3 regions of the Diaphorobacter sp. J5-51 genome follow, and region 2 is predicted to be linked to each of the others. Evidence: predicted binding sites of a transcription regulator. Region 2 holds the regulator's gene; each other region holds the start of a gene.
What was found. The regulator NrdR, encoded in region 2, represses ribonucleotide reductase genes. The targets are predictions, from matches to a motif close to CACNANATNTNGTG.
Positions count from the first base shown of each region.

Region 1: OX89_RS11190 (ribonucleoside-diphosphate reductase subunit alpha) is a predicted target of NrdR. The motif match lies at 4,019-4,032, and genes of this name have one in related genera.
Region 3: OX89_RS07480 (ribonucleoside triphosphate reductase) is a predicted target of NrdR. The motif match lies at 4,163-4,176, and genes of this name have one in related genera.

Region 1 covers NZ_JSYI01000078.1:15,221-22,900, forward strand. Annotated here, with positions in the region: gene OX89_RS11185 (ribonucleotide-diphosphate reductase subunit beta) at 1-873, opposite strand, end outside; gene OX89_RS11190 (ribonucleoside-diphosphate reductase subunit alpha) at 1,012-3,930, opposite strand; gene ampD (1,6-anhydro-N-acetylmuramyl-L-alanine amidase AmpD) at 4,287-4,886, opposite strand; gene OX89_RS11200 (sigma-54 dependent transcriptional regulator) at 4,867-6,375, opposite strand; gene OX89_RS11205 (PAS domain-containing sensor histidine kinase) at 6,391-7,680, opposite strand, start outside.
Region 2 covers NZ_JSYI01000130.1:146,551-154,230, forward strand. Annotated here, with positions in the region: ZMP/ZTP riboswitch at 31-190, shown strand; gene glyA (serine hydroxymethyltransferase) at 225-1,469, shown strand; gene nrdR (transcriptional regulator NrdR) at 1,482-1,931, shown strand; gene aroC (chorismate synthase) at 2,008-3,108, opposite strand; gene OX89_RS16340 (CBS domain-containing protein) at 3,202-3,657, opposite strand; gene OX89_RS16345 (O-acetylhomoserine aminocarboxypropyltransferase) at 3,756-5,069, shown strand; gene OX89_RS16350 (alpha/beta fold hydrolase) at 5,069-5,890, shown strand; gene OX89_RS16355 (cation-transporting P-type ATPase) at 6,237-7,680, shown strand, end outside.
Region 3 covers NZ_JSYI01000054.1:20,146-27,825, forward strand. Annotated here, with positions in the region: gene recQ (DNA helicase RecQ) at 1-1,019, shown strand, start outside; gene OX89_RS07470 (anaerobic ribonucleoside-triphosphate reductase activating protein) at 1,020-1,700, opposite strand; gene nrdD (anaerobic ribonucleoside-triphosphate reductase) at 1,851-2,030, opposite strand; gene OX89_RS07480 (ribonucleoside triphosphate reductase) at 2,121-4,148, opposite strand; gene OX89_RS07485 (EAL domain-containing protein) at 4,444-7,680, opposite strand, start outside.

The DNA.
Region 1 (7,680 bases), on a different contig from region 2:
GAGCTTGAGCTGGTTGATCAGGTCGATGCCGAAGTTGCAGTGCATGGACTCGTCGCGCAGGATGTACTGGTACTGCTCGGCAGCGCCGGTCATCTTGTTCTGGCGGCCGAGTGCCAGGATTTGCGTGAAACCCACGTAGAAGAACAGACCTTCCATCAGGCAGGCAAAAACGATCAGCGACTTGAGTAGTGTCTGGTCGCTCTCGGGTGTGCCGGTCGTGAAGCGCGGATCCATGATCGCTTCGATGAAGGGGATCAGGAACTCGTCCTTGTCGCGAATGGACTGGACCTCGTTGTAGGCGTTGAAAATCTCGCCTTCGTCCAAGCCCAGTGACTCCACGATGTACTGGTACGCATGGGTGTGGATGGCTTCCTCGAACGCCTGGCGCAACAGGAACTGCCGGCATTCCGGCGCCGTGATGTGGCGGTAGGTGCCCAGCACGATGTTGTTGGCGGCCAGCGAGTCGGCCGTGACGAAGAAGCCCAGGTTGCGCTTGACGATGCGCCGTTCGTCCTCGGTCAGGCCGTTCGGGTCCTTCCAGAGTGCGATGTCCCGCGTCATGTTCACTTCCTGCGGCATCCAGTGGTTGGCGCAGGTGGCGAGGTATTTCTCCCACGCCCACTTGTACTTGAACGGCACCAACTGGTTGACGTCGGTCTGGCCGTTGATGATGCGTTTGTCGACCGCAGACACGCGGCGGTGTTGGGGTGCTGCAGACGCGGTAGGGGCAGTGCGCGTCGAAGTGCTGGCGACGGACTGCAACACGGGTGCTTGGAAACCGTTTGGCGGAGGCTCCACAGGGCGGTCGTTGGAGTGACTGCCGTCCAAGAGTTTTTGCGATGAGGGCTTGACTTCGTCGTCCCAGGTGAGCATAGGTTTTCCAGTGGTCGGATTATGGAAGCAGTGCTTCAAAATGAAAAGCACCGAAGCGTTGCCAGGCGTGATCTGTTGCTTCACGACACATGCGAACGAGGCGACGATGTGTCACGCTGCGCCCGCATGCGCACGGCATTACTGGCAGGCTTCGCAGCCGGGGTCGTCAATGGCGCAGAACTTCACGTCGGTCGCAGGGATGGCAGCAGCCTGCGCTTGCGCTGCGGCCACGGCAGCGTTCAGTGCCGAGCTTGGTGCCATCGTTCCCTCCCCCGTGTCGCTTGCGCCGGACGCGACGGCATTGAGCTGGCGTGTGTTCACGGTACTCATCTCCACATGCGTCGCGCTCTGCGTGCGCAGGTAGTAAGTGGTCTTCAGGCCGCGTATCCACGCAAGCTTGTATGTCTCGTCGAGCTTCTTGCCTGAGGCGCCGGCCATGTAGATGTTCAGGCTCTGCGCCTGGTCGATCCATTTCTGTCGACGCGCCGCCGCTTCGACGAGCCAGGTGGGAGCGACTTCGAAGGCGGTGGCATACAGTGCCTTGACGGTGAGGGGAACGCGGTCGATCGCGTGCAGCGATCCCTTGAAGTGCTTGAGGTCCATGAGCATCACGTCGTCCCACAGGCCCAGCTGCTTCAGGTCGCGCACCAGGTACTGGTTGATGACCGTGAACTCTCCCGAGAGGTTGGATTTGACGGAGAGATTGCCGAAGGAGGGCTCAATGGAGGCGTCCACGCCAACGATGTTCGAGATGGTGGCTGTGGGCGCAATGGCGATGCAGTTGGAGTTGCGCATGCCGTCTTGCGCGATCTTGGCGCGCAGCATGTCCCAGTCCAGACGGGTCGTACGGTCCACCTCCACGTACCCGCCACGTTCCTGCTCCAGCAACTGCAGTGAATCCAGCGGCAGGATGCCCTGGGACCACAGAGAACCCTGGTAACTGGAGTATTGGCCCCGTTCTTGGGCGAGATCGGTTGAGGCCCAGTAGGCGTAATAGCAGAGAGCCTCCATGGAGGTATCGGCAAACTCCACTGCGGCGTCGCTTGCGTAGGGGATGCGCAGTTCATACAGCGCGTCCTGGAACCCCATCAGGCCCAGGCCGACGGGGCGGTGGCGCAGGTTGGAATCCTTGGCCTTCTGTACGGCGTAGTAGTTGATGTCAATCACGTTGTCCAGCATGCGCATGGCCGTGCTCACGGTTTTGCGCAGCTTGTCGTGGTCGATGCCTCCGTCCTTGAGATGGCGCGCGAGGTTCACCGATCCCAGGTTGCACACGGCCGTCTCGGCATCGCTGGTGTTGAGCGTGATCTCGGTACAGAGATTGGAACTGTGCACTACGCCTACATGCTGCTGGGGAGAGCGGATGTTGCACGGGTCCTTGAAGGTGATCCAGGGATGCCCGGTCTCGAACAGCATGGAAAGCATCTTGCGCCAGAGGTCGACGGCCGGTACGCGTTTGAACAGAGGCAGCTCGCCGCTCTCGGCCTTGGCCTCGTAGGCGATGTAGGCTTTTTCGAAGGCCTGTCCGTACAGGTCGTGCAGATCAGGGACATCCGAGGGGGAAAACAGTGTCCACAGGCCCTTTTCCATGACGCGTTTCATGAACAGGTCGGGAATCCAGTTGGCCGTGTTCATGTCGTGTGTGCGTCGCCGGTCGTCGCCGGTGTTCTTGCGCAGCTCCAGGAATTCTTCGATGTCCAGGTGCCAGCTTTCCAGGTAGGTGCAGACGGCACCCTTGCGCTTGCCGCCCTGGTTCACGGCCACGGCCGTGTCGTTGACCACCTTGAGGAACGGCACCACGCCTTGCGACTCGCCGTTCGTGCCCTTGATGCGTGCACCGAGGGCGCGTACGCGTGTCCAGTCGTTACCCAGGCCGCCCGCGAACTTGGACAGCAGGGCGTTTTCCTTGATGGATTCGTAGATGCCCTCCAGCTCGTCGGGCACCGTGGTCAGGTAGCAGCTGGATAGCTGCGAGCGCAATGTGCCGCTGTTGAACAGCGTGGGCGTGCTGCTCATGAAATCGAAGGAGCTGAGCAGTTCGTAGAACTCGATGGCACGGGCGTTGCGGTCGTCCTCGCGCAGCGCCAGGCCCATGGCCACGCGCATGAAAAAGGTCTGAGGCAGCTCGATGCGCGTTTTGCGCACATGCAGGAAGTAGCGGTCGTACAGCGTCTGTAGGCCAAGATAGTCGAACTGCAGGTCGCGTTCGGCCTTCAGTGCGCTTCCCAGGCGTTGCAGGTCGAATTCCATCAGGCGCGGGTCGAGCAACTCGTTGTCCACGCCCTGGCGGATGAATTGTGGAAAGTTGTCGGCGTAGGCCAGGGCCATGTCGGCGGGATTCACGTCGCGGCCTAACACCTCGCGCACGATGGTGTGCAGCAACAGTCGTGCCGTCGCGTAGGTGTAGCCGGGATCTTTCTCGATCAGGGTGCGCGCCGCGAGGATGGATGCCTTGTACACCTCGTCCATGGGTACGCCGTCGTACAGGTTGCGCATCGTCTCCGCGATGATGGGCGCGGCCTGGACGTCCGATCCCAGGCCCGTGCATGCGGCTTCCACCAGGCTCTGCAGGCGCAGAATGTCAAGCTCCACGCGCTGACCTTGGTCCTGTACATACAGGGCCGGCATCTGGGGTAGCAGTTGTTCCTTCTTCTGTGCGCGTTCTTGCGCGCGGCGCTCGCGGTAGAGCACGTAGGCGCGTGCCACCTCATGATGGCTGCCTCGCATCAAGCCCAGCTCCACCTGGTCCTGCACGTCCTCAATGTGGAACGTTCCTCCCGCGGGGCGCGAGCGCATCAGCGCGCGCACGACTGCCTGGGTCAGCTGATCCACCACTTCGCGCACGCTCGCCGAGGCCGCTCCCTGTGCCCCGTGAACGGCCAGGAATGCTTTCATCATCGCCACGGCGATTTTTTGCGGCTCGAAGGGCACCACGGCGCCGTTGCGGCGGATGATCTGGTAGTGCATCAGTGGATGGGCCCCGGTCGGCGTGGCCGACGGGGTGGCCCGTGCAGGCGATGGGGTGTCAACAGGAGCGGATAGGGGCGCAGCGTGCATGGAGGTCCTCGGAGGTGTTCGGAGAAATGGCCAGGCGGACGGGCAGTCACCTTCGGCCGGCGAGACGGCGGCGTAGACTGTCGCCGCACACTATATCTAGTGTGTCTTGATGGTTCAAGACACTAGGGGTAGTGTATCCCCGTAAGAGGCTGGCGAGATCGTTTCGACGTGATTGAACGCCTGGGCCTTCTACTGCCGTCGCAGCCCCCGTAGGATCAGGCCCGCATCCGACGGCTTGAGCCATGGTGCGGCATGCCGGCCGATCTTGCGCGCAAACGCGCGTGCAACTTCATCCTGAGCAGTGAAGGCGAGGCGAAGGCGCAAAGTGCGGCAATGCGTCCGGGTGGCTGGAGGGATCAGCACCCTGGCGGAAAAAGAACACCCGTGCCGGCGAAGGCTCCACGAAGTACACGCCAGTCAAACCCAGGGCCTGGGTCGTGTTTGCGTTCAGGCGCGATGTGCTCATGCCCTGCGATGTAGCGCACGGGGTAGCGCTGCCGCAGCGCCTTGCAAAGGGTCACAAGGGTGGCGTATTGCGCCTGCTCGAAGCTCCCACCTTCCAGCCCCTCCAGCTCAACGCCGATCGAGTCGTCGTTGCAGGCATCGCGCCCCCGGTAGTGGGAACGGCCCGCGTGCCAGGCGCGTCGGCCCACGTCCACGAACTGCCACAGCACACCTGCGCGCGTGATGAAGAAATGCGTCGACACTTCCAGGCCGCGAATCTGCTGGAAATAGGGATGGGCGTCCCAGTCCAGCCGGTTCATGAAAAGCCGGTGCACATGACCCCCGCCAAACTCTCCGGGGGGAAGGCTGATGGAATGCACCACGATGAGGTCCACGCTGGCCTGCGGGGGGCGTGGCCCGTGGTTGGGCGAGTCCATGCGTCTCGCATTCGCGTACCAGCCGCCGTGCCAGGCGGGCCGCCGGGCCGCAGGCTCAGGGCTGCGCGTCGCCATGGCTGTCGCCGTCTTGCGGTACCTCGATGTGCAGCCGGGCAATCCGGTAACGGATCTGGCGCAGGCTGATGCCCAGGCGGGCTGCGGTGGCCGTGCGGTTGAAACTCGCCTCGCGCAGGGCGCGCACGAGTATTTCCCGTTCCTGCTGGTCGAGCCAGGCTTGCAGATCGTTGGGCAGGGGCATGCCTTCGCTGATGCCGGACCAACGAGGGGGCGCGTGCGGCTCAGCGGGCTGCGCGATGGCTGGTGCGGACGGTACGGGCTGCGGTAGGGGCGGCGGTGCCTCCACGGTGGAGGCTGGCGCGCCTTCAACGTGCAGCTCATGGCCATCGCTGAGGGCTACCGCGCGATGCAGCAGGTTTTCCAGCTCGCGCACATTGCCGGTGAGCGGGTGCTGTGCGATGCACTGCAGCGCTTCCTCTGTCAGGTGGGGAACGGCCACCCCCGATTCTTGCTCGATACGGGCCAGCAAGGCCTCGCACAGCGCGGGCAGGTCCTCTCGCCGCTCGCGCAACGGTGGGATCAGCAGTTCGATGACATTCAGCCGGTAATACAGATCCTGGCGGAAGCGCCCCGCCTGCACGTCAGCGGCCAGGTCTCGGTGCGTGGCGCTGACGATGCGCACGTCCACGGCTTCTTCCTGCGTGGAGCCCAGGGGCCGTACCGTGCGCTCCTGGATCGCACGCAGCAGTTTGGATTGCATGGGCAGCGGCAGGTCGCCAATTTCGTCAAGGAACAGCGTGCCTCCACGGGCGGCCTGGAAGTAGCCCTCCCGGTCGTGCGTAGAGCCGGTGTAGGAACCCTTGCGCGCGCCAAAGAACTCTGCCTCCAGCAGGTTCTCGGGAATTGCGCCGCAGTTGACGGCGATCAGTGGGCCTTCGGAGCGCTGGCTGCTGGCATGCAGCGCGCGGGCCACCAGTTCCTTGCCCGTGCCTGACTCGCCACGCACCAGCACGGGGGCCATGCTGCGCGCCACCTTGGCGATGCGCTGCTTCACATTGCGCATGGCTTCGGAGTCGCCGATCAGGCGATCCAGCACAGGATCTTGCATGTCCGGCCACTGCGTGACATTGCGTGCGCCGGGGCGGGTGGCTTTGGGCGCCGCCAGTACGGCGCCAATACCCTGCACCGCCGAGGCCACCACGGCACGGAATTGCTTCAGGTCCACGGGCTTGGTCAGGTAGTCGAACGCGCCCGCGCGCAGCGCCTCCACCGCGTTCTCGGCCGATCCATAGGCCGTCATGACCACGCAGCGTTCACGCCGCTGCTGGCTGCGCAGGTCGTGCAGCAAGTCCATGCCGAAGCCGTCGGGCAGCCGCATGTCGGTGATCACGACGTCGAACTTCTGCGTCTGCAGCTGTTGGCGCGCGTCGTCCACGCTGGCGGCGGTCTCCACGCGGTAGCCTTCGCGCAGCAGGGTCAGCTCATAGAGGGTGCGCAGATCGGGTTCGTCATCGACGACAAGAATGGAGGCGGTGGATGCATTCATGGTCTGTGGGCCGTGTCAGACCACGATTGTGTCAAACAGTGATGCGCTGTCCGTAGGGCGCGAAAGGCTGCGGAAGGTCACAGTGAAGGCGTTTCCCGCCACCTCGCCGCGCGCCAGGCTGCGTGTGGTGCGCTGGTGACCGATGTCCGCCCCGTGGCGCTGGCACAGCTCGCGGCAGATGTACAAGCCCAGCCCGCTGGAGCGGCTTTCGGATGAGAAGAAAGGCTCGAACAGATGCCGCTCCACCGATTTGTCCAGCGGTGCGCCATCGCTCCACACCTGCACGCCGGCCTTCCCGCCGGGGGTGGCGCGCGTCGCGAGGCACAGCGAATCGGGTTCGGGTCCCTTGTAGCGCAATGCGTTGTCCAGCAGGTTCACTAGCACACGCCGCAGGTGCTCGGCGTCGAACTCCACCTGCGCCGAGCCCGCGTCCAGTACCAGTTGCCCCTGGCGGCGTGCGGGGTCCTGCGCCGTCCAGTCGTTCCACACCTGCTGCACCGTGGCATCCAGTGCCACGGTGGAGGAGCTGGCCTGGTGGATCTGGTGCTGCACGCGCGCAATGTCCAGTACGTCCTCCGTGATGCGCACCAGCCGGTCGGCGTTTTGACGCACCATGTGTGTCAGGCGCTTCTGTGTGGGGTCGTCCAGGTCTTCTTCCAGCAGTTCGTTGGCCTGCACGATCGCTGCCAGCGGGTTGCGGATCTCATGTGCCACGGCGGCCGACATGCGCCCCATGGCGGCCAGCTTCTCGGTGCGCAGGCGCGCTTCCATTTCGCGCAGGTCGTGCAGGAACATCACGCACAGCGGCTCCCCCGGAGAGTCGTCCGGGGCGTCCTGCGTGTGGGTGAGCCATGCGCGCACGCGCAGGGCCATGGGGATCTGACCATCGTGCAGGACGTTGACATCGGCATGCTGGGGACGCTCCATCTGGAAAGTGGCGCACGCCAGATCCATGAGGGGTTTGAAGGCCGCCGTGTGCGTGAGCGTCAGGGAGGAATCTCCGGAGATCTTGTGGCCGAGCATCAGCAATGCCGCGGGGTTGGCCAGGCGGACCTGGCCATGCAGGTCCAGCACCAGCACGCCATCGGCCACGTGCTGCATCACCAGGGCACTGACCGCGCGGTGGGTGCGCGCATCCATCTGGCTGCGCCGGGCCATCTGCTGCTCGCTGGTGAGCTTGGCGGCCAGCAGGTGCACCAGATAGGCGACGATGAAGTAGCCGGTGCCTGTCAACGCCGCCTGCAGGTAGCGCTGCGTGCCGTCTCCGGCGCCGCCGTATGTGCCCAGCCACCAGGCCCAGGCCAG
Region 2 (7,680 bases):
GCACTGATGAAGGGCGTGCTCAGCTACACTAGCAGGGCACGCAACTGGCGATAGGCGCGGACGTCCCCCGGGGCACCGCCGCTGACGTGGACACCGGCAGGAAACAGCGTTTTTCTGCAAACCACTGGGGAGCGTGCCGCGCGGCAGGCACCAGCCCCGCAGCGATCCGTCGTTCGCCTGGGCAGCCCTTGATTGCCAAGGGACACTTAGTTCATCGGACTGCCATGTACCAACGCAATATTCTTGTCGAACAAACCGATCCCGAGGTGTGGGCCGCCATCCAGGCCGAAGACCGCCGCCAGGAAGAGCATATCGAGCTGATCGCCAGCGAAAACTACGCCTCGCCCGCCGTGATGGCCGCTCAGGGCTCGCAGCTCACCAACAAGTACGCCGAAGGCTACCCTGGCAAGCGCTACTACGGCGGCTGCGAGAACGTGGACGTGATCGAGCAGTTGGCCATCGACCGCATCAAGCAACTCTTCGGCGCCGAAGCGGCCAATGTGCAGCCCAACTCGGGTTCGCAGGCCAACCAGGCTGTGCTGATGGCCTTCCTGAAGCCCGGCGACACCATTCTGGGCATGAGCCTGGCCGAGGGCGGCCACCTCACGCACGGCATGCCGCTGAACATGAGCGGCAAGTGGTTCAACGTAGTCTCCTACGGACTGAACGACAAGGAAGAGATCGACTACGACGCGCTGGAAGCCAAGGCCCGCGAGCACAAGCCCAAGCTGATCATCGCCGGCGCCTCCGCCTACGCCCTGCGCATCGACTTCGAGCGCTTCGCGAAGATCGCCAAGGAAGTCGGCGCCATCTTCTGGGTGGACATTGCCCACTATGCCGGCCTGGTCGTCGCGGGCGAGTACCCCAACCCGGTGCCGTTTGCGGACGTGGTGACCTCCACCACGCACAAGAGCCTGCGCGGCCCGCGCGGCGGCATCATTCTGATGAAGGCGGAGCACGAGAAGGCCATCAACAGCGCCATCTTCCCCGGCCTGCAGGGCGGCCCGCTGGAGCACGTCATCGCCGCCAAGGCCGTGGCCTTCAAGGAAGCCCTGTCGCCCAAGTTCAAGCAGTATCAGCAGCAGGTGACCAAGAACGCCAAGGTGTTTGCGGAAACGCTGATCCAGCGCGGACTGCGCATCGTGAGCGGTCGCACCGAAAGCCACGTGATGCTGGTGGACCTTCGCGCCAAGGGCATCACCGGCAAGGAGGCCGAGGCAGCCCTGGGCAAGGCCCATATCACGATCAACAAGAACGCGATCCCCAACGATCCCGAAAAGCCGATGGTCACCAGCGGCATTCGCGTGGGCACGCCCGCCATCACGACACGGGGTTTCAAGGAAGAGGAAACGCGCCTCACAGCCAACCTGGTGGCCGACGTGCTGGACAATCCGCATGACGAGGCGAACCTGGAAGCCGTGCGCGCCAAGGTGCACGCGCTGACCAGCCGCTTCCCGGTCTATCGCTGATCGACCGCCGCGATGAAGTGCCCCTTTTGCAGCCATCAGGAGACCCAGGTCGTCGAGACCCGCGTCTCCGAGGACGGGGACTTCATCCGCCGCAGGCGCCAGTGCGGCGCCTGCGACAAGCGCTTCACGACCTACGAACGACCGGAAGTCAACTTCCCCACGGTTGTCAAGAAGGACGGCCGCCGCGTCGAATACGACCGCGAGAAACTGCTGGGATCGTTCAAGCTGGCGCTGCGCAAGCGCCCGGTGAGCACAGTGCAGATCGACTCGGCCATCGAGCGCATCGAGGAAAAGCTGCTCAACCTGGGGCAGCGCGAGATTCTGTCCAGCCGCATCGGCGAGCTGGTCATGCGCGAGTTGAAGAAGCTCGACAAGGTGGCCTATGTGCGCTACGCCAGCGTGTACCGCAGCTTCGAGGACATCGACGAGTTCCGTGCGCTGGTGGACGAAGTCCGCAAGTAAGCCGCTGCTCTCCCATTGCTCTTCTATTGATAGCTGACAGCGCCCACTGGGCGGGCGCTACAGCCGTTTTTTACCATCACCCCAGGCGGACTGCCGGAATCGGAGCCACGGCCTGCACCACGTCGCCGCATTGCGCACGGTGGCGCAGCGCATGGTCCATGATGACCAATGCAAGCAACGCCTCGGCGATCGGCGCGGCGCGGATGCCCACGCAGGGGTCGTGGCGCCCCTTCGTGATCACCTCGGTACTCTGGCCGTGGATGTCGATGGACTCGCGCGGGCTGATGATGGAACTGGTGGGCTTGATGGCCAGCGACACCTCGATGTCCTGCCCGGTGCTGATGCCGCCCAGCACGCCACCCGCGTTGTTGCTGGCGAAGCCCGTGGGCGTGAGCGAATCGCCGTGCGTGGTGCCGCGCTGGGCCACGCTGGCAAAGCCGGCACCGATCTCCACACCCTTCACGGCGTTCAGGCCCATCATCACATGGGCGATGTCGGCGTCCAGCTTGTCGTACAGCGGCTCGCCCAGTCCCACGGGCACACCGGTAGCTTGCACACGAATGCGCGCGCCGCAGGAGTCGCCGGACTTGCGCAGCGCGTCCATGTAGTCCTCGTAGGCCTGCACGTCGGCCACCGGTGCGAAGAAGGGGTTGTGCGGCACATGCTCCCAGCTCTCGAACGGGATGGGCAGTTCGCCCAGTTGGGTCATGCAGGCACGAAAGCGGGTGCCGTATTTCTCGGCCAGCCATTTCTTGGCCACCGCGCCGGCGGCTACGGTGGGTGCCGTGAGGCGCGCAGACGAGCGGCCGCCACCGCGCGGGTCGCGCAGGCCGTACTTGTGCCAGTAGGCATAGTCGGCATGCCCCGGGCGGAAGCTCTGCGCGATGTTGCCGTAGTCCTTGCTGCGCTGGTCGGTGTTGCGGATCAGCAGCGCGATGGGCGTGCCGGTGGTCTTGCCCTCATATACGCCCGAGAGGATTTCCACCGCATCCGGCTCGTTGCGCTGCGTCACATGGCGGCTGGTGCCGGGGCGGCGGCGGTCCAGGTCGGCCTGAATGTCGGCCTCGGACAGTTCCATGCCGGGCGGGCAGCCGTCGATCACGCAGCCGATGGCGGGGCCATGGGATTCACCAAAGTTGGTGACGCAAAAAAGGGTACCGAGTGTGTTGCCGCTCATAGGGGTGCGATTATCCCCGAGCCACTGTTACTACCAAAAAAATAGCTGCCAGCGCTTGATTGACAAGCGCTGGCAGCTATTTTGATCACCAAATCAGTTGGCCGGCCGCGATTCTTCCTGCGGCCAGTCGCGGATGTAGGCCTTGAGCAGCTTGTTCTCGAAATTCTGGCTGTCCACCACGGCCTTGGCCACGTCGTAGAAGCTGACCACGCCCATCAGCATGCGCTTGTCCATCACGGGCATGTAGCGCGCGTGGCGGCCCAGCATCATGCGGCGCACCTCGTCCATGTCGGTCTCCAGGGTGCAGGTCAGCGGCGCGTCGTCCATGGCGGTACGCACCAGCATGGTGCCCACGCCGCCACCATTTTTCGTCAGCGCCTGGATCACCTCGCGGAAGGTGAGCATGCCCACCAGGTCGCCATGTTCCATCACGACCAGCGAGCCGATGTCCTTCTCGGCCATGGCATCCACGGCGCGGGCCAGCGGCTCGTCGGGATGCACGGTGTAGAGGGTGTTGCCTTTGAGGCGCAGGATGTCGCTGACTTTCATGGGGAGTCTCCGAAGGGTTCTGCAGGCGCTGCATGCAGCCCGATAGCGAATAAATATAGCCCACAATGGCGCACAAATTCACCACTTTGGAGACATGAATGCCCGGATATTCCGACCCCGGCTTCGACACGCTGGCCCTGCACGCCGGCGCGCAGCCGGACCCCGCCACAGGTGCGCGCGCCGTGCCGATCCACCTGAGCACCTCGTTCGTCTTCGAGTCGAGCGACCATGCGGCGGCCCTGTTCAACCTAGAGCGCCCGGGCCATGTGTACAGCCGCCTGAGCAACCCCACCAACGCGGTGCTGGAGCAGCGCGTGGCAGCGCTGGAGGGCGGCGTGGGGGCGATTGCCGTGGCCAGCGGGCAGGCCGCGCTGCACCTGGCGATTGCCACATTGATGGGCGCAGGCAGCCACATCGTGGCCAGCACGGCGCTGTATGGCGGCAGCCAGAACCTGCTGCACTACACGCTGCGCCGCTTCGGCATTGACACCACCTTCGTGAAGCCCGGCGACATCGACGGCTGGCGCGCCGCCATCCGCCCCAACACCAAGCTGTTCTTTGGCGAAACCGTAGGCAACCCCGGGCTGGAGGTGTTGGACATCCCCACGGTCGCGGACATTGCGCATGAAGCTGGCGTGCCCCTGCTGGTGGACTCCACCCTCACCTCGCCGTGGCTCATCAAGCCCTTCGAGCATGGCGCGGACCTGGTGTACCACTCGGCCACCAAGTTCCTCTCAGGCCATGGCACGGTGATCGGCGGCGTCGTGGTCGATGGCGGCAGCTTCGACTGGGAAGGCTCCGGCCGCTTCCCCGAGCTGACCCAGCCCTACGACGGCTTTCACAACATGGTGTTCACCGAGGAGAGCACCGTGGGCGCCTTCCTGCTGCGCGCGCGCCGCGAGGGCCTGCGCGACTTCGGCGCCTGCATGAGCCCGCACACCGCCTGGCTGATCCTTCAGGGCATCGAGACCCTGCCACTGCGCATGGAACGCCACATGCGCAACACCGAGAAGGTGGTGCAGTTCCTTGCCAGCCACCCATTCGTCGAGCGCGTGGGGCACCCGCTGCTCGAGTCCCACCCCAGCCACCAGCTCGCGCAGCGCCTGCTGCCGCGCGGCGCGGGCTCGGTGTTCAGCTTCGACCTCAAGGGCAACCGCGAGCAGGGCAAGACGTTCATCGAGACGCTCAAGCTCTTCAGCCACCTGGCCAATGTGGGTGACTGCCGCAGCCTGGTGATCCACCCCGCCTCCACCACGCACTTCCGCATGAGCGACGAAGCGCTCGCCGCGGGCGGCATCAGCCAGGGCACGATCCGCCTGTCGATCGGACTAGAAGATGCCGACGACCTGATCGACGACCTCAAGCGGGCACTCAAGGCTGCGGAGAAGCCAGCGCGAAAGGCAGGTGCGTGATGTACGTGCAAGTCAACGGCGCACAGACCTACTGCTACACCAGCGGCAAGCCCTTCGATGCCGCTAAGCCCACCGTGGTGTTCATCCACGGCGTGCTCAACGACCACAGCGTCTGGGCGCTGCAAAGCCGCTACATGGCCAACCATGGCTGGAACGTGCTGGCCGTCGACCTGCCCGGCCACAGCAAAAGCGCGGGCAATGCCCCTGCAAGCGTGGAGCAGGCGGCCGACTTCGTGGGCGCCCTGCTCGACGCACTGTCCATCCAGCGCGCCGCGCTGGTGGGCCATAGCTGGGGATCGTTGATCGCGCTGGAGGCCGCCGCACGCCTGGGCGGGCGCGTGAGCCATCTGGTGCTGGTCGGTACGGCCTATCCGATGAAGGTGTCGCCGACGCTCATCGAGGCATCGCAGACCGACCCCGAGCAGGCGCTGCGCATGGTCAACGTGTTCTCGCGCAGCACCCTCTCGCCCCCCTCAGGCGCGGGCTTCTGGGTGTACGGCGCGGGCATGGCGCTGGGCCGCAAGGTGCTGCGCAGCAACCCGCAGGTCAATGTGTTCCACCGCGGCTTCGTGGCCTGCGACAGCTACGCCCACGGCGAGCAGGCCATCGCAGCGGTGCAGTGCCCCGTGCTGTTCGTCTTGGGCACGCAAGACCAAATGACCGCGCCCAAGGCCGCGCAGGGGTTGATCCAGGCCGCGCGATCCGCGGGCAAGGACGTGCAGATCGTCCATCTGCCGGTGGGCCACCACCAGATGACCGAAGCACCGGACGCAACGCTGTTCGCCATCCGCGACTTCCTGGCAAGACGCATCTCCGCCTGAGATCGTTGCACGGCAGGGCCGGCGGTGCAGGGCATCCCCTGCAGCGCTCCCCTGCCCGATGGATGACGGGCGCCGCCGCCTCGGCAGAGGGGGATGTGACTTCCCCTGCCACATGCGAAACACTGGCCCCTGCTTGCCCGCGGCGACCATTTACTGCCACGTGATGCATATCAAAAACAGCATCAAATGCCCAACCAGCAAGCGCAGTCAGCTATTGTTTATATAGCAAAAGAAGGCCAATAGCGGCCACTTTCCCCGGCCTGGCACTGGGGCATTGGCACGGTCCACGCCTGCGGACCTAGACTGGGTTCACCCGACCAGTCGCGTCGTCCGGCGCCCGCCCTGCATGCACCTGCCCCCAACCACCGATGCCCGCGGCACCCCGTGGCATGCGCTGTCCGCTGGCGAAGCGCTGCGACGGCTGCAAACCGACGACCGCCACGGCCTGGCGCATGCCGAGGTGGCGCGGCGCCTGGCACGCTTCGGCCCCAACCGCCTGCCCGCGCCGCCGCGCCGACCGGCCTGGCTGCGCCTGCTGCAGCAGTTCCACAATGTGCTGATCTATGTGATGCTCGCTGCCGCAGCGGTCACCGCGGCACTGGCGCACTGGATCGACACCGGGGTGCTATTGGGGGCCGTGATCGTCAACGCGATCATCGGTTTCTTGCAGGAGGGCAAGGCCGAGTCGGCGCTGGACGCGATACGCCGCATGCTCTCGCAGCAGGCCACGGTGCTGCGCGGGGGGGAGCGCCAACTGGTGGCCGCCGACCAGCTCGTGCCGGGCGACATCGTCATCCTCGCGTCCGGCGACAAGGTGCCTGCGGACCTGCGCATCCTCACGGCCCGCAGCCTGCGCGCCGACGAGGCCGTGCTGACGGGCGAGTCCGTGCCCTGCGACAAGGACGAAACCGCCGTGGCAGCCGACGCCGCTTTGGGCGACCGCCGCAGCATGCTCTACTCCGGCACGCTGGTGGCCGCAGGCACCGCTTTGGGCGCCGTGGTGGCCACGGGCACGAACAGTGAACTGGGGCGCATCAGCACGCTATTGGCCCAGGTGCAGGCGAGCACCACGCCGCTGCTGCGGCAGATCGCGCAGTTCAGCCGCTGGCTGGCGCTGGCCATCGGGCTGTTCGTGCTCGCCACGTTCGCCATCGGCGTGCTCTGGCGCGCTCAGGCACCCGCGGACATGTTCATGATGGCCGTGGCGCTGGCGGCCTCGGCCATCCCCGAGGGGCTGCCCGCCATCATGACCATCACCCTGGCCATGGGCGTGCGGCGCATGGCGCAGCACAACGCCATCATCCGCCACCTGCCGGCGGTGGAAACGCTGGGGGCTGTCACGGTGATTTGCTCCGACAAGACCGGCACCCTCACTTGCACCGAGATGACCGTGCAGCGCGTGGTGACCGCCGACCATGTCATAGAGGTGACCGGCAGCGGCTATGCGCCGCAGGGGGGCTTCCTCATCGGGGGCGTGCCCATCACTGCGCAAGAACACCCTGCCCTGCAGTCCGTGGCCCAGGTGGCGCTGCTGTGCAACGACGCCGCGCTGCACGACGGACCCCAGGGCTGGAGCCTGACGGGCGACCCGACGGAGGGCGCGCTCGTCACCCTGGCGCTCAAGGCGGGGCTGGACGCCACGGCGCTGCATGCGCGCCAGCCGCGCATCGACGCCATACCGTTCGAGTCCGAGCACCGCTTCATGGCCACACTGCACCACGACCACGCGGGGCATGCGGTGATCCTGGTGAAAGGAGCGCCCGAGCGTGTGCTGGACATGTGCAACGCAC
Region 3 (7,680 bases), on a different contig from region 2:
AGGACGGCATCGTGATGGTGGCCACCATCGCCTTCGGCATGGGCATCGACAAGCCCGACGTGCGCTTTGTCGCCCATGTGGACATGCCCAAGAACATTGAGGGCTACTACCAGGAGACGGGCCGCGCGGGCCGCGACGGTCTGCCCGCCGACGCCTGGATGGCCTACGGCCTGCAGGACGTGGTGAACCAGCGCCGCATGATCGACGAGAGCCCCGCGGGCGAAGAGTTCAAGGCCGTGATGCGCGGCAAGCTGGATGCGCTGCTGGCCCTGGCCGAGGCCACGGACTGCCGGCGCGTGCGGCTGCTGGGCTACTTCGGCGAGGCGTCCGAACCCTGCGGCAATTGCGACAACTGCCTGAATCCGCCGGCCGTGTGGGACGGCACGGATGCCGCGCGCAAGCTCCTGTCCACCATCTACCGCGTGCACGAGGCCAGCGGCCTGACCTTCGGCACGGGCCACATCATGGACATCCTGCGCGGCAAGGCCACGGACAAGGTCCAGCAGTTCGGCCATGAAAAACTCTCCACCTTCGGCCTGGGCGCACAGTATTCCGAAGCGCAGCTGCGCGGCGTGCTGCGCCAGTTGCTGGCCGCCGGCGCCGTGGGGCTGCACAAGGTCACGACCGAGGGCGGCCACAGCTTTGACACGCTGGCGCTGACCGAGGGTTCGCGTCCCGTGCTGCGTGGCGAGCAGAGCGTGCTGCTGCGCGAGGCCACGGCCGCAGCCGGGCCCAAGAAGCCGCGCCGCGGCAGCGCCCCGCCGGTGGCAGCGGCCAACCTGGGACAGGATGCCCAGGTGCGTTTCATCAACCTTAAGGCCTGGCGCGCCGAGGTGGCGCGCGAGCACAACCTGCCGGCCTACGTGATCTTCCACGACGCCACGCTGGCCGCCATTGCCGAGCGCAACCCGTCCACGCTAGAGGATCTGCAGGGCATCAGCGGCATGGGTGCGAAAAAGCTGGAGGCGTACGGCGCCGAAGTGCTGCGGGTGTGCGGCGCCGGGGCCGCGGCCGGCTGATCAGGCGCACCGCAGGCTGGTGGGCAGCGGCCACTGCGTGGGCGGCGCCGTCCGGGCCCAGGGCACGCTGGCGGGCGTGCTGCATTCCTGCAGCACCCATTGGCGCACGCCTTGTGCGGCCAGGTCTTCGGCCAGCGCCTGCAGGGCCGCCGTGTCGAACAGTCCCGCGTGCCAGGTGGTGCGGCACTCGTAGTCCACGCCGCTGGCCTGCACGCAGCGCAGCGACTCCCAGGCGCGGTCGCCACTGCCCGGCGTGCGGGTGATGGCGTCGTAATGTGCCGGCGGCCCCTTGATGTCCAGGCCCACCCAGTCCAGCAGCGGCAACAGGGCCTGCAGCCGCTCGGGGTACATGCCGGCCGTGTGCAGGCCGGTGGCAAAGCCCAGGGCGCGTACGCGCGCGAGGGCGTCGGGCAGGGCGGCCTGCAGCGTGGGCTCGCCGCCCGAGAACACCACGCCGTCCAGCAGGCCGCGGCGCGTGTGCAGCAGTTGCTCCACTTCGCTCCAGCGGTGCGGCGCGGGTGCGGCCGCGTCCAGCAGCCCGGCGTTGTGGCAATAGCCGCAGCGCCAGGGGCAGCCCTGGCAGAACACCACGGCGGCCAGCCTGCCGGGAAAGTCGATGGTGGTCAGCGGTGTCAACCCGCCAATGCGCAGGCGGGGAGTGGATACAGACGGCTCGCTCACGGTGTCTATGGCTCACGGCCTATGCCGAGACGCAACCCAAGCCAGGGCCACCGCGCAAGGGCCGCCCCGCCGCGCTGGTGGCGTCCCCCTTCCCGCCTCGCGCAGCGAGGCGAGAGAAGGGGGAAGGCGCGCAGCGCCACAGGGGGTTGCTCATTTCTCGTTGAAGAACTGGCGTTCGTTGTGTTCGCCCTGCTTGCCGGTGTTGAAGCTGGCTACGGGGCGGTGGTAGCCCATGACGCGCGTCCAGACCTCGCAGGGCTGGCGCTCGGCGTCGGTCAGCTGCATGGCGGTGGCCAGGGCGGTGTTCTCGGTGGCGGAAAAGTGGGTCATGACAAACTCCTTGGTTGGTGGTGGAAGAACTTCAAAAACAATAGCTGTTGGCGCTTGTTGCATAAGCGCTAGAGGCTGATTTCATTCAAATCACGCCGCCAGCCGCGCGCGCTTGGCGGCCAGGCGCTCCTCGTCGCAGCGCGGGCAGAACTTGTGCTCGCCGGCCAGGTAGCCGTGCGTGGGGCAGATGGAGAAGGTGGGCGTGACGGTGATGTAGGGCAGGCGGAAGTGGGTGAGCGCCCGTTTCACCAGCTCGCGGCAGGCCGCGCCGCTGGAGATGCGCTCGCCCATGTACAGGTGCAGCACCGTGCCGCCGGTGTACTTGCCCTGCAGCGCCTCTTGCCGCTGCAGCGCCTCGAACGGGTCGTCGGTGAAGCCCACGGGCAGCTGCGACGAGTTGGTGTAGTACGGCTGCGCCTCGGTGCCGGCTTGCAGGATGGCGGGCCAGCGCTTCTTGTCTTCTTTGGCAAAGCGGTAGGTGGTGCCTTCGGCGGGCGTGGCCTCCAGGTTGTAGAGGTGGCCGGTTTCTTCCTGGAACTGCACGATGCGCGCGCGCACATGGTCCAGCAGGCGCAGGGCGAACTGGTGACCCCAGTCGCTGGTGATGTCGTGCGCGCCGCCGGTGAAGTTGCGCACCATCTCGTTGATGCCGTTCACGCCCAGCGTGCTGAAGTGGTTGCGCAGCGTGCCCAGGTAGCGCTTGGTGTACGGGAACAGGCCCTGGTCCATCAGGCGCTGGATGAGCTTGCGCTTGACCTCCAGGCTCTGCTTGCCCAGTTCCAGCAGGCGGTCCAGCGCCGCCAGCAGGGCCGCCTCGTCGCCCGCGTGCAGATAGCCCAGGCGTGCGCAGTTGACGGTGACCACGCCCAGGCTGCCGGTCTGCTCGGCGCTGCCGAACAGGCCGTTGCCGCGCTTGAGCAGCTCGCGCAGGTCGAGCTGCAGCCGGCAGCACATGGAGCGCACCATGTTGGGCGACAGCTCGGAATTGATGAAGTTCTGGAAGTACGGCAGGCCGTACTTGGCCGTCATGTCGAACAGGGCGACGGCGTTCTCACTCTCCCACGGAAAATCGGGCGTGATGTTGTAGGTGGGGATGGGGAAGGTGAACACGCGGCCCTTGGCATCGCCCGTGGTCATCACGTCGATGTAGGCGCGGTTGATGACGTCCATCTCGGCCTGCAGCTCGCCGTAGCAAAACGGCATCTCCACGCCGCCGATCACCGGCACCTGCTCGCGCAGATCCTCGGGGCAGGTCCAGTCGAAGGTGAGGTTGGTGAACGGCGTCTGTGTGCCCCAGCGCGAGGGCACGTTGAGGTTGTAGACCAGCTCCTGGATGCACTGGCGCACGGCGGCGTAGTCCATGCCGTCCTTGCGCACGAAGGGCGCCATGTAGGTGTCGAAGGACGAAAACGCCTGCGCACCCGCCCACTCGTTCTGCAGCGTGCCGAGGAAGTTGACGATCTGCCCCACGGCGGAGCTCATGTGCTTCGGGGGCCCCGCCTCCACCTTGCCCGGCACGCCGTTCAGCCCCTCGTGCAGCAGCGTGCGCAGCGACCAGCCCGCGCAGTAGCCGCTGAGCATGTCGAGGTCGTGGATGTGGATGTCGCCATTGCGGTGCGCCTCGCCGATCTCGGGTGCGTAGACGTGCGAGAGCCAGTAGTTCGCCGTCACCTTGCCTGCCACGTTCAGGATCAGCCCGCCCAGCGAGTAGCCCTGGTTGGCGTTGGCGTTCACACGCCAATCGGCGCGCGTGAGGTACTCGTTGATGGAGCTTTCCACATGCACCAGCGTCTGCCGGTCGGCGCGCAGGGTGGCGTGGCGCTGGCGGTAGGCCATGTAGGCGCGCGCGGTCTGCAGATGGTTGGCGGCGATCAGCGTCTGCTCCACCACGTCCTGGATCTGCTCGATGGCCGGTGCCTCGCCATGGAAGCGGTGGATCAGCACCTTGGTGGCCTGCGCCGTGAGCAGACGGGCCTCGTCCTCGCCGAACTCGCCCGTGGCCTGGCCGGCCCGTGCGATGGCCGACTGGATGCGCACAGCATCGAAAGGTGTGCGCTCGCCGTTGCGTTGGATGACGTCGCGCGGCAGGCTGGCGACGATCGGAGATGGTGGTGTCATGGCAACCCTTCAAACACTACATATAGTGTTCACAATACCTATCAAACACTATAGGTAGTTTGATCAGGCACAAACCGCAGGGCAGAAAAGGGCCTGTGCAGAGGGGGGCTGCGGTGCGCGGCTTGTGGCCCGCGCGCCACGGGGTGGGGCCGCAGCAGGCCCGCGCCCGAGAGGCTGGGCGGGGGATCGGGGCGCCGTGGAGGGTTTGACGCCTTTTGGCCTTCTGGCGCTGGAGGGATAAGCGCTGGAAGCTATTAAAACAGTAGCAACCGGGTTGCGTGCGGCGCGACGCGTGTCAGGCCAACTCGACGCCAGCCTGCGCATTGCGCACAAAGGCCTCGAACGCGGCGGGCTCCAGCGGCCGGCTGTACCAGTAGCCTTGCATTTCGTCGCAGCCGCAGGCCTGCAGCAACGCGGCCTGCTCGGCCGTCTCCACGCCTTCGGCAATGGTGGCCATGCGCAGGCTGTGGGCCATCTTGATGATGGCCGTCACGATGGCCTGGTCGCTGGCCTGGTGGGCGAGTTTGCGCACGAAGGACTGGTCGATCTTGAGCTTGTCGATGGCGTAGCGCTTGAGGTAGCTCATGGAGGAATAGCCCGTGCCGAAGTCGTCCAGCGCCACGCGAAAGCCCACCTCATGCAGGCGGCGGATGGTGGTCTCGGCCTGTTCGGGGTTTTTCAGCGCGACGGCCTCGGTCAACTCCACCTCGATGCGCTGGGGCGAAATGTCCATGCGCTGCAGGATGCGCACCAGCTCCTCGACGAAGTGCGGCCGCGCGAACTGCGCAGCCGATACGTTCACCGCCACCACCAGCGGCGGCAGGCCCGCGGCATCCCAGGCGCGCAACTGCTGCGCCACCTGCTCCACCACCCAGAAATCGATGGCCACGATGGAGCCACTTTGCTCGGCGATCGGGATGAACTCGGCCGGAGACACCAGCCCCCAGCGCGGATGGCGCCAGCGCAGCAGGGCCTCGGCGCCTGCCAGTGCGCCGCTGCCCAGCGTGCGCTGGGGCTGGAACACCAGGAACAGCTCGCCGCGGTGCGCCGCGTCCTTGAGGCCAGCGGCCAGCTCCAGCGAACGCTGCGTGTGCGCCTGCATCTCGGGTGCGAAGAAGCGCAGCCCGTTGCGCCCGTCCTGCTTGACGCGGTACATCGCCACTTCCGCGGCGGACGCCAAGGTGCTGGCGGTGCGCGCGTCGTCGGGGTAGACGGCGATGCCGGCCGACGCGCTGACGGATACGGCATGGCCTTGGATCTGCAGTGTGGTCTGCAGCTGCGCCAGCGCATCCTGCGCCAGCAGCGCCACCGCCGCCTGGTCCGCCAGGGGCACGATGGCCGTGAACGCGTCGCCCGAATAGCGCGCCACGGGAATGTGCGGCGCCAGGCAGGCGCGCAGCCGGTTGCCCATCTCCAACAGCAACTCGTCACCGGCCGCGTGGCCCAGGGTTTCGTTCACCAGCTTGAAGTTGTCCAGGTCGAACCACAGCACCGACACCCGTTCGTGGCTGGCGTCGGCGCGGTCGATGGCTTGCGTCAACTGTTCGTCGAAGGCTTTCTTGTTGAGCAGGCCGGTCAGCGTGTCGTAGTTGGAGAGGGCGCGGATGCGCTCCTCCGCCTCGCGCCGCTGCGTGATGTCCTCCATGTGCGCGACGTAATGCGTCACTTCGCCGAACACGTCGCGAACGGGGTAAAGCGAGGCGTTTTCCGTATAGACCTGCCCGTTCTTGCGGCGGTTGATGAGTTCGCCCTGCCAGGGCAGGCCGCGCGGCAGCTTGGTCCACATATCGGCATAGGTGGTCCGCGGCGTCAGTCCCGACTGCAGCACGCGCGGGTTGCGGCCCAGCACCTCTTGTGCGCCGTAGCCGCTGACTTCGCTGAAGGCCTTGTTGACGTAGACGATGCTGGCGTCGATGTCGGTGATGACCACCGGACTGGGGCTCTGGTCCAGCGCCTCCGACAGGCGGTGGATGACGGCCTCCTGGCGGCGCTGGGCCGTGTGCTTCCAGAGGGCGTCGGCCACGGTCTGCAGCGCCTGTGCGTCGCGTGGGTGATAGTCCCGCGCCTTGCCGGCCACGCCCAGCAGCAGGCGCGGCCTGCCGCCTTCCACTACGGGCACGCAAGCCCAGCGGGCCGTCGCGCCGCCCGGTGCGCGCCCAGCCGCCGCATCGTGCGGCGCGTTCGTCACCACGGCGCGGCGTTCGCGCAGGGCGGTTTCCCACGGCGGCATGTCGGGCGGGGCGTTTTCGTGCGAGCAGGCGGCCAGCGAGGTGCCGCGGGCGTCGTCGTGCACGAAGTACAGCACGGCCAGCGCGCTGCCGGTCAGGGTCTGGGCATGCGCCAGGCCGCGGCGCAGCAGGTCTGCCTCGGGCTGGTGGATGTCGTGCTGCTGCAGGTCCAGCAGGACGGCGTTCAGGCCGGCCTCGGAGCGAATGCGCTCCTCGTTCTCCACGGTGGGCGTGATGTCGCGCGACAGCATCAGGAAGGTGTCGGGCTGGCCCGCGACCGCGGATTTGCGGGAGACGGACAGCTCGAAATGCCGCTCGCCCAGGGGCAGCGGCAACGTGATGCGCTGGCCGCGGCTCATGCCCGTGCGTTCAGCCTCCGCCAGTGCCTCGAAACACTGCGCGGCCGCCGCCGGCGGCAGCGCCTCGTCCAGCGTTTTTCCCAGCAACTGGGGCAGCGGGGTCAGGAGCTTGCTGGTCTCGTTGGCGTGCACCGCGAGGTATACCCCCTTGCGGTCCACCTCGAACAGCAGGTCGGGCAGCGTGTTCAGCGTGGCCCGCTGCCGGGCCTCGGCGGCGCGCAGGTCCAGGTACGGGATCTGCACCGTTTCCACGAACAGGCCGCGGTACAGGAAGCCATAGGCCAGGATCTTGTAGAAGTGGCCGGCGACGTTGTACACATCGGTCACGTTGGCGTAGAGCGTGAAGAAGATCTCGCTCATGGCCATGGTGAACGATGCCAGCGCCAGGTGCGACAGACCGAACTCGCGCGCATGGCGCAGTTGCGTGAGGAAGCCCACCCCCGCCAGCACGTACGCGGTTGCCAGCGCGTATTCGAAACGGACCTTGAAGGGCGTGAGCCCTGCCTCGGGCGTGAAGGTGCGGGGCAGCCACTGCGGATGCCCCAGCAGCACGTAGTGCACCGCGCCCACCAGCAGCGCCACCCACAACAGCCCCGCGTAGCGCGAGCGGCGGCCCAGCCATTCATTCCAGCGGTGGGGCCATAACGCGGCCCACAGCAGGGCCAGCGCCGCCAGCGCGCGCGCGGCCAGCCAGAAGTTGATGGCCTTTTCCGGGTCGCTGGGGGTCACGAAGTCCGGCATGCCGGCGTAGGACAGGCTGTGGGTCAGGTCCAGCACCGCCACGCCCAGCAGCCCCAGGCCGAGGACCAGCACCCGCCCATTGGGCCGGTACTTTTGCGTGGCCCAACTGATGCTGAACACCATTGCCGCCACGCCGATGGACACGACCTCCATCGCGGTGTGCAGCGGCAAGTAGCCCGCCATGCCGTGCGCGGCATCCGGCGC